One region of the Arthrobacter sp. RT-1 genome, then DNA from elsewhere that is predicted to be linked to it. Evidence: riboswitches for the same ligand, from Rfam matches in the RefSeq annotation. Region 1 holds a riboswitch; the other holds the start of a gene.
The links. Region 1 has a riboswitch for glycine ahead of gcvP (aminomethyl-transferring glycine dehydrogenase). Riboswitches for the same ligand answer to the same signal wherever they lie in the genome.
Positions count from the first base shown of each region.

Region 1 (4,938 bases):
CGGTCCGAGAGGCGGCGGATGTAACGCAGCAGCTGGGTCTCGGAGCGGTGGGTGTTGAACACCGGGTGCTGCAGGTAGCCCGAGGTGCGGAGCACCGTTTCGGGCAGCTCGTAGCCCTGTGCGTCCCCGATGGGACCGGCGCCAAAGGCGACGGCAACAGCGGAAAGTGTTGCCGCCGTCGTCGTCTCATCGATGGAAACACCAACAGTGTCTTCGTCGACGAAGCGCAGGTTGATGCCCCGGGCCTCAGCCGCGGTGATGGCCTTGCGGGCCTTGCCGGGGACACGGATGGTAAGGGTGTCGAAGAAGGAGTCGCTGACGAGCTCCCGGCCCACCCTGGCGAGGGCGGTGGCGAGCACCCGGGTGTTGTTGTGGACCCTCTCGGCGATGGCCTTCAACCCGTCCGGGCCGTGGTAAACGGCGTAGAAGGAGGACACGATGGCGAGCAGCGCCTGGGCGGTGCAGATGTTCGAGGTCGCCTTTTCCCGGCGGATGTGCTGCTCGCGGGTCTGCAGCGCGAGACGGTAGGCGGGGGCGCCTGCGTTGTCCTTGGACACGCCGACGATGCGGCCCGGCAGGGTGCGTTCCATGCCGGTCCGGACGGCCATGTAGGCCGCGTGCGGGCCGCCGAAGAACAGCGGAACGCCAAAGCGCTGGGTGGAGCCGACGGCGATATCGGCGCCCTGCTCGCCTGGAGGGGTGATCAGGGTGAGGGCGAGGAGGTCGGCAGCGACGGTGACGAGGGAGCCGCGTTCCTTGGCTTCAGCGATGACCCCCGACTGGTCCCACACCCGGCCCGAGACGCCGGGCTGCTGCAGCACGATGCCGTTGATGGCGCCGTCGGGCAGTCCGTTGGACAGGTCGGCGACCTCCACCTCGAAGCCGAGCGCCTCGGCGCGGCCCTGAACGATGGCGATGGTCTGGGGAAGGCAATCGGCATCCAGGACGGTCTTGCCGTCCTTGGCGTCCTTATTCTTATTGGCCCGGCGCATCAGCAGCACGGCCTCTGCCACGGCGGTGGCTTCGTCCAACAGCGAGGCGTTGGCGACCGGAAGCGCGGTCAGGTCCTGGACCATGGTCTGGAAGTTCAGCAGCGCCTCAAGCCGGCCCTGGGAAATTTCAGGCTGGTAGGGGGTGTAGGCCGTGTACCAGGCCGGCGCTTCCAGGACGTTGCGGCGGATGACGGCCGGGGTGATGGTGTCGTAGTAGCCCTGGCCGATCATCTGGACCGCGGTCTTGTTTTTGGCGGCGATCCGGCGCAGCTCGGCCAGGACCTCAACCTCGCTCATGGCGGCTGCCAGCCGGAGGGCGTTGTCCTGGCGGATCGAGGCAGGGACGGCAACGTCCACGAGACCGTCCACGCTGTCGTAGCCCACGGCTTTGAGCATCGCGTCGACGTCGGCCTGGCGGCGCGCGCCGATGTGCCGGTCGGCAAAAGTCGATGGAAGGGATTGAATCGTCATGAGGAACTCCAGGTCTGGCCGGCCACGGGTGGCACGGCATGGTTTGGGTTCCTCCCCGCTCTGTATTGGACCTGAGAGATTCCGGTGGAGCCTGTTTGTGGCAGGGCCCGCCTTGCACCGTCGGTGAGTCCGGGACCCCTCGTCAAAGGGATGTGGCCGGGCTGCTTTCCAGAGTCGCCTCGCCGTGACGGTACATGGGCCTGAGAGATTCCTGGGGAGGATTTGCTCCTACGGCGCCTGCCCGGTGTTGCTCCGGGAGGACTCTCCCGTCACAGCTCGAAAGGCTTATTCAAATATGGGTGATTCGGCTCACAAGGTACAGGCTGAAGGGCTTCGAAAGCAAATCCGTCCAGTCATGACGGGCGGGAGCAGCGGTTTGGCGACGTTGTTGCGGGCAGGGGTTTGACAATCGTTCGTGACCGGAACCACACTGAACCCGTGATCGGCGCTGCTTCGCAACTGATCATGACTTCTAACTTAAAATGCCTTTGACCTGCGGCGGGAGAGTCCTGCCCGGTACATTCAGCAGGCGCCGTAGGAGCAAACCCTCCCCAGGAAACTCTCAGGCCCCCGTACCGCCGCGGAAAGGCAACTCTGGAAAGCAGCCAGGCAGGTCCTGGCTCACCGACGGTGCAAGCACGCCTTTATGGCTGCGGAAACTCTCAGGTCCTGTACAGAGCGGGGAGGAACCGAATCTTTGTGGCACTTGACGGTGCTGCTTGAACGATGGAGTTCCTCATGACGATTCATCCCCCGACGTCCCCCAGCGGCCAACCACACCCAGGCAAAGCCCCACACCGCGAACCCCCGCACCTGGAGCGGCAGCTCAGCAACCGGCACATCCAGCTCATCGCCATCGGCGGAGCCATTGGCACAGGCCTCTTCATGGGCTCCGGCAAAACAATCTCCGCGGCTGGCCCGTCCGTGATCTTTGTGTACATGATCATCGGGTTCATGCTCTTCTTCGTGATGCGGGCCATGGGCGAACTGCTGCTGAGCAACCTGAACTACAAGTCCTTCAGCGATTTCGCGGCCGACCTCCTGGGGCCCTGGGCCGGGTTCTTCACGGGATGGACCTACTGGTTCTGCTGGGTGATCACCGGCATCGCCGACGTCATCGCCATCGCAGGGTACTCCCGGGAACTCTGGCCCTCGCTGCCGCTCTGGATCCCCGGGCTGGCCACGGTCGCCATTCTCCTGCTGCTCAACCTCGCCACCGTGAAGGCGTTCGGTGAGACGGAATTCTGGTTCGCCCTCATCAAGATCATCGCCATCGCAGCGCTGATCATCGTGGGCCTGTTCATGATCTTCACCGGGTTCCAAAGCGAAGCAGGAGCCGCCGGGTTCAGCAACCTGTGGAGCCACGGCGGTTTCTTCCCCAACGAATTCATGGGTTTCGTGGCCGGCTTCCAGATCGCCGTTTTCGCCTTCGTCGGCATCGAGCTTGTTGGCACAACGGCCGCCGAGGCCAAGAATCCTGAACGGAACCTGCCCAAGGCCATTAACGCCATCCCCATCCGCGTGCTGCTCTTCTACGTCGGCGCCCTGATCATCCTGATGTCCGTCACCCCCTGGACCCAGTTCGCGGCCGGCCACAGCCCCTTCATCGGAATGTTCTCCCTGGCCGGGCTTGGAGCCGCGGCAACCATCGTCAACCTGGTGGTCCTGAGCTCCGCCATGTCCTCCGCCAACTCGGGCATTTACTCCACGTCCCGGATGGTCTTTGGCCTGGCACAGGAAGGCGACGCTCCCGGCATCTTCAGCCGCCTCTCCACGAGGAAAGTACCCAGCAACGCGCTGTTCCTGTCCTGCGTGCTGCTGCTCTCCGGCGTCGTCCTGATGTATGCCGGCCAGGACGTGGGCAAGGCCTTCGAGATGGTCACCACCGTGTCCGCCGTCTGCTTCATCTTCGTCTGGTCCATCATCCTTGCCAGCTACCTCGCCTTCCGGCGCCGCCGCCCGCACCTGCACGCGGCGTCCGCGTTCAAAATGCCCGGCGGCATCCCCGTGGTGTGGCTGATCTTCGCCTTCTTCGCCTTCGTCCTTTGGGCCCTCACCACCCAGCCCGACACCCTAGCCGCGCTGCTGGTCACCCCCGCATGGTTCCTTGTGCTGGGCGTTGCGTGGGCCATCCTGCGGCGCCGGCCGGCACATCTCGCCCGCTTCGCCGTCTTCCAGGCCGAGCTCCGGGCCGATGAGGCTGCAGCGGGCCGCAGCAAGGGGGCAGTGAACGACAGGACTCCCCAGAAAGAGCAGGCGCCGAAGTGATCGGCACGGAACTGACGGGTGCGGCAAGCGAGCGGGTCACCCGGTCAGGCACCAAACCACACACGCGGGCGTCCCGGGAAGTCAGGAGCCTTCCCACCCGGCTGGAGATCATCCCGACGGAGGGCATTACCGCCGGCGTCCGGGCCCACGTTCCTGCGGGGTCCACCATCACCGTGACGTGCCTGCCGCACCATGGCATCGCGCGGACCATGCAGACGGCGCTGCAGCTGGCCGGTATGGGATACAGCGTGGTCCCGCACCTTGCTGCCCGGAGCATCGGGAGCCGCGGGCAGCTGGAAGCCGCGCTGCGGGATTGCCGGGATGCAGGGATCAGGGAGGTGTTCGCCATCGGCGGTGATGCTTCGGAAGCTGCGGGCCCGTACAGCAACTCCCTTCAACTGCTGGAGGACATCATGGAGCTGTCGGGCGGGGACATCTCGGCGGGAGTGGCGGGATACCCGGAAGGGCACCCGCATCACGGCGAGCTCCAGATGCTCGACGCCTTGCTGGAAAAGCAGCACCTGGCATCCGGCGTCACCACCCAGATGTGCTTTTCCGTTCCCCGGATCAGCTGGTACGCGGAAACCCTCCGGCGCGAAGGTGTCCAGCTGCCCATCTGGGCGGGGGTGCCCGGCGCCGTCCCCCGTGCCAAGCTCATTGCGCTCGCGGCAAAGATCGGCGTCGGCCCGTCCCTGAAGTTCCTCACCCGGCAGGGGCCGCTCGGCCGCCGTCTGCTCAGCGGCAGCAGCTACTCGCCCCTGCCGATCCTGGACCAGCTCCGCGATGTTCCGGAGATTGCAGGCATCCACCTGTACACCTTCAACAGCCTGGGCCATGGAAACCCGCAGGCCACGTCATAGAAGTTAAGCATGCTTAGTGTTGATCCACTTAGGATGGAGAAGCACGGCAGCCCACCGCTGCAGGTCGATTTGAATGAAGGTGACCATGGCCAAGAGCAGCAATCCCGCAGTACGAATCGCACAGGAAACCGCCCACAACGCGGTGTTCGACGCCGACGGCAAGCCCAAGCCGGGCGTCCACAACATGCTCCTGAAGGCGGTGGAAATCCAGCGTCCACTGGTGGTGGCCTACATCCGCCGGCTGCAAAAGAAGCATCCTCGCGCCACCGCGGCGCAGCTGGCGGACATCCTGGAACGCGACTACCTCCGTGCCGTCACCGGCGGGGGTGCAGTGGTGGGCGCTACCG
Region 1 covers NZ_QRGQ01000003.1:197,907-202,844, forward strand. The annotation lists gene gcvP (aminomethyl-transferring glycine dehydrogenase) at 1-1,463, opposite strand, end outside; glycine riboswitch at 1,642-1,742, opposite strand; glycine riboswitch at 1,953-2,051, shown strand; gene DXK94_RS04965 (amino acid permease) at 2,202-3,731, shown strand; gene DXK94_RS04970 (methylenetetrahydrofolate reductase) at 3,728-4,591, shown strand; gene DXK94_RS04975 (hypothetical protein) at 4,677-4,938, shown strand, end outside.

Region 2 (4,938 bases), on a different contig from region 1:
GGGATTACTGGACCAATGAGGAGGACGCATGAAAGCTTCACCGACACTGACCAACAATTTGCAGGCCGTGCTCACGGACCTGATCGAACTGCACCTCCAGGGCAAGCAGGCCCACTGGAACATTGTGGGTACCAACTTCCGGGACCTGCATCTTCAGCTGGATGAAATCGTGGACGCAGCGCGCCAGTTCGCCGATGACACGGCGGAGCGCATGCGTGCACTGCACGCGCTTCCGGACGGCCGCAGCTCCACGGTTGCCGAAGCCACCAGCCTGGCGCAGTTCCCCGAGGGCCTGATCAGCACCAAGGACGCCATTGAGCGGATCGTCGCAGCCCTTGAGGCTGCCGTGGGAACCATGCGAAAGGTCCACGACGAGGTGGATGAGGAAGATCCCACCAGTGCCGACCTGCTGCATGAGTTCATCGCCAAGCTGGAGCAGTTTGCCTGGATGGTGAACGCCGAAACAATGAAGCCCACCGCCAGCGTCACCGCCCCGGACGCCAAGTAGCCCCGCGGGATCAGGCAACAGTCAACAAGGCGCCCGGCGTCGGAGCAATGCTCCGGCGCCGGGCGCCTTTTCGCTGTCTGGTCTGATGTTGCGCGCCGCCTTAGACGGCCTTGGGCACTTTGCGGAGCACGACGGCGGCGAGCACTGCCGCGGTCGCCATCAGTACCAGCCCAATGGCGGCCGTGATGTGAACCCCCGAGTTGAAGGCTGCGGCCGCGGTGTCCCGGACGGCGTCCGCCAGGGGAGCGGGCAGTGCTGAGGCAACTTCCATGGCGCCGGCGAGCGTTTCGCCGGCGTTGTGCGCGGCGGAGGGCGGCGCGGCTTCCAGCAGTCCGGCCGGCAGCCGGAGGTTGTGCTGGTAGGAGGCTGTCAGGATGGAGCCCAGTACCGCCGTGCCCAGGAGCGAACCCACCTCGTAGCCCGTCTCGGAAATCGCTGCCGCCGCACCCGACTTCTCGGGCGGTGCAGCACCCAGGATGAGGTCGTTGGAAATGGTCTCGGCAGTGCCCACGCCCAGGGCAAGGATCAGGAGGGCCGCCAACAGGAGTGCCGGGCCGCCGCTGTGGTTGCCGAAGGTGACAAGGCTGTAGCCGGCGGCGCTGAAGGCCAGTCCTGTTCCCACCACGAATCCGGGCCGCACCCGCCGGACGAGCGGCACGACGACCAGGCCTGCCACTACCGTGGCCACCAGTGCCGGGATCATCGCAATCCCCGCAGAGGAGGGAGACATGCCCTCGAGGAGCTGCAGGTGCTGGGCCAGGAAGAGGATAAAGCCGTTGAACGAAAACAGGGCCAGGACGTTGGCCGCGATGGCCATGCTGAACACCCTGTTCCGGAACAGGGACATGTCCAGGAGCGGGTTCGCCAGCGTCAGCTGCCGGCGCACAAAGACGGCTGCCATCACCAGCCCGAACACCATGCTGCCCAGGCCTGCCGGTCCCGGCCCCTCGGTGGCAATGTCCTTGATTCCGTAAACCACCGGAACCATGACCAGCAGGGAGAGCAGGATGCTGGGAACGTCCACCTTCCCCGGCGACGGGTCCTTCGATTCCGGAATGAACACAGGTCCGAAGGCCAGAAGGGGCAGCATGAGGGGAACGGCGACGAGGAAGACCGCGCCCCACCAGAACTGCTCCACCAGCCAGCCGCCGAAGATTGGTCCCAGGGCGGCGCCCCCTGAGAACCCTGCAGCCCAGATGGCGACGGCCAGCCGGCGGCGGTTGGGCTCCGGGAAGATGTTGCGGATCAGCGACAGCGTGGAGGGCATCAGCATGGCGCCGAAGAATCCCAGGGATGCGCGGCCGGCGATCAGCCACTCCGGGCTCGGTGCGAAGGCGGTGGCGGCGGACAGTGCGGCAAAGCCGATGCTGCCGGTGATCAGCAGCTTCCTGCGGCCGATGCGGTCGCCCAGGCTTCCCATGGACACCAGCAGTCCTGCAAGGACCAGCGGATACGCATCCACGATCCACAGGAGCTGGACTCCGGAGGGGTCCAGTGAGCCTGCGATGGCTGGCAGGGCAAACGTCAGCGCGGTGTTGTCCACCGCGACCAGCAGCACCGGGAACATCAGCAGGCCCAGGGCAAGCCAGTCACGCCACGGCGCCCGGGAAAGCGGACTGCCGGAAGCAGATGCAGAGGTCCTGGTGGTGCCAGCGGAAATGGTCATGCCATAACTGTACCGTCTGGACGGTATAGTTACGAACCGCTGGGTTTGAGGAATGATGCATGGAGGAAGGCATGATTAGAGGCATGCCCCGCAAGCCCGTAGCCCGCGACGCCGTACTTGACGCCTTTGAAACCCTTCTGATCGACGTGGGGGAGCGTGCAGCCACCCTTGACGCCGTCGCGGCGAAGGCCGGGGTTTCCAAGGGCGGCCTGCTCTACCACTTTCCAAACAAGGAAGCCCTGATCCAGGTGCTGCTGGACCGGCTGGACGAACTGGCCGGAGCCGACGCCGATGCCATGGCCAAGGCGGAGGAGGGGGCCGCGGCATACTTCATCAGGTCCTCCGTCTGGGCTGACACCCCGCTGGACCGGGCAATCGTCGCCGCGACCCGGCTCGCAGAAGTGGCGCACGAGGAAACGCGCCGCCGCTTCGCCGCCATCCAGCAGCGCTGGCTGGACGAGATCGCCGCCGATGTGGGCCCGGCACTGGCCAAAGCAGTGCTCTACATGGGGGACGGGCTCTACTTCAATGCCATGTTGGCCGTCGGCCCCGTTCCGGAAGGCGGAGCCGCCGCGGATGTGGACAATCTCCTTGCTGCCCTGGAGCGCCTGCGCAGGTAGGCCGCCATTTGCCCCAGGGGCTGCGGCGTAGGACAATTGGAGGCTGTGAAGGCCCTCACCGGCCGTTCTCAGCAATCCAAATGAATAGCCTTTGATCTGCGGCGGGAGAGTTCTGCCGAAAGTACAAGCAGGCGCCGTAGGAGCAAACCCTCCCCAGGAATCTCACAGGCCCATGTACCGCCGCGGCGAGGCACCTCTGGAAAGCAGCAGGCAGTCCGCCTGGGCCGTCCCGGCTACGGGAGACCAAGGACTGTTGTGCTCACCGACGGTGCAAGCGGGGCCATGCGCAAGCACGGCAACGCGGAAACTCTCAGGTCCAATACAGAGCGGGGAGGAACCCGAATCGATGTGGCGTACCCTGCGCCACCTGAATTATGGAGTTCCTCGTGACCGTATCTCCGGCCTCCGCCTCCCTGGCCTCAGCTGCCACCTTCGTTGACCGTCATATTGGCGCACGGCGCCAGGCCGACGTCGACGCCATGTTGAAAGCCGTCGGCTTCGACACCGTGGACGCCCTGGTTGATACGGCGGTCCCCAAGGACATCCGTCAGGAAACCCCGCTGAAACTGTCCGCGGCCCTGAGCGAGGTGGAAGCGCTCGCCGAACTGCGCAAGCTGGCAGCCAAGAACAGGACGGCCGTGCAGATGATCGGCCAGGGCTACTTCGACACGGTGACCCCGCCCGTGATCCGCCGCAACATCCTGGAATCCCCGGCCTGGTACACGGCCTACACCCCGTACCAGCCTGAAATTTCGCAGGGCCGGCTTGAGGCGCTGCTGAACTTCCAAACCATGGTCCAGGACCTCGTTGGCCTGCCCATCGCCAACGCGTCCCTGCTCGATGAAGCCACCGCCGTGGCCGAAGCGGTACTCATGATGCGCCGCGCGAACAAGAACAAGGACGCCAGGGATGGCAAGACCGTCCTGGACGCGGACTGCCTGCCGCAGACCATCGCGATCGTGAAGGGCCGCGCTGAGGCGCTCGGCTTCGAGGTTGAAATTGCCGACCTGTCCGCGGGCCTGCCGGACGGTGCCATCAACGGCGTCGTGCTGCAGCAGCCCGGCGTTTCGGGCCGCGTCTTCGACCACTCCGCCGTTATCGCTGAGGCCAAGGAACGCGGCGCGCTCGTGACCGTCGCGGCTGACCTCTTGGCGCTGACCCTGATCACCCCGCCGGGGGAGCAGGGCGCCGATATCGCCGTCGGCTCGGCCCAGCGTTTTGGCGTCCCGCTGTTCTTCGGCGGCCCGCACGCCGCGTACATGGCGGTCCAGAAGGGGCTCGAGCGCTCCATGCCCGGCCGCCTGGTGGGCGTGTCCAAGGACGACGCCGGTGTCCCCGCCTACCGGCTTGCGCTGCAGACCCGCGAACAGCACATCCGGCGCGAGAAGGCGACGTCGAACATTTGCACCGCGCAGGCCCTGCTGGCCATTGTTGCGTCGATGTACGCCGTTTACCACGGCCCCGAGGGGCTGAAGGCGATCGCCCAGACCGCCAACCGCCATGCCCGCACGCTGGCTGCTTCCCTGAAGGCTGCCGGGGCAGAGGTTCTGCACACCTCCTTCTTTGACACCGTCACCGTCCGCGTGCCCGGCAGGGCTGCCGAAATCGTTGCGGCCGCCGAGGCCAAGGGCATCAACCTGCGGGGCATCGACGCCGACACCGTGGGCATCTCCGTTGATGAAACCACCACGACGGCGGTCGTCGCCGATGTCGTTTCCGTCTTCGGCGCCGAAGCGGTCGGATCCACAGGCAGTTTTGCGCTGGACCCCGCCGTCGAACGCTCCAGCGGCTACCTGCAGCACCCGGTGTTCAACACGCACCGCTCCGAGACCCAGCTGCTGCGTTACATCCGGAAGCTGTCCGACCGGGACCTGGCGCTGGACCGCACCATGATCCCGCTGGGTTCGTGCACCATGAAGCTAAACGCCACCGCGGAGATGGAAGCCATTTCCTGGCCGGAGTTCGCCTCGATCCACCCGTTCGCCCCGGACTCGCAGACCGAGGGCTGGCGTGAACTGATTGCTGACCTCGAGGCGCAGCTGACCGAGATCACCGGCTACGACCAGGTGTCCATCCAGCCCAACGCCGGATCCCAGGGTGAACTCGCAGGCCTGCTCGCGATCCGCGGCTACCACCTGTCACGC
Region 2 covers NZ_QRGQ01000005.1:20,862-25,799, forward strand. The annotation lists gene DXK94_RS05595 (Dps family protein) at 29-508, shown strand; gene DXK94_RS05600 (MFS transporter) at 609-2,174, opposite strand; gene DXK94_RS05605 (TetR/AcrR family transcriptional regulator) at 2,258-2,794, shown strand; glycine riboswitch at 2,887-2,984, shown strand; gene gcvP (aminomethyl-transferring glycine dehydrogenase) at 3,169-4,938, shown strand, end outside.
Region 2: linked by a shared signal. The riboswitch ahead of gcvP (aminomethyl-transferring glycine dehydrogenase) and the one ahead of gcvP (aminomethyl-transferring glycine dehydrogenase) in region 1 are both predicted to bind glycine.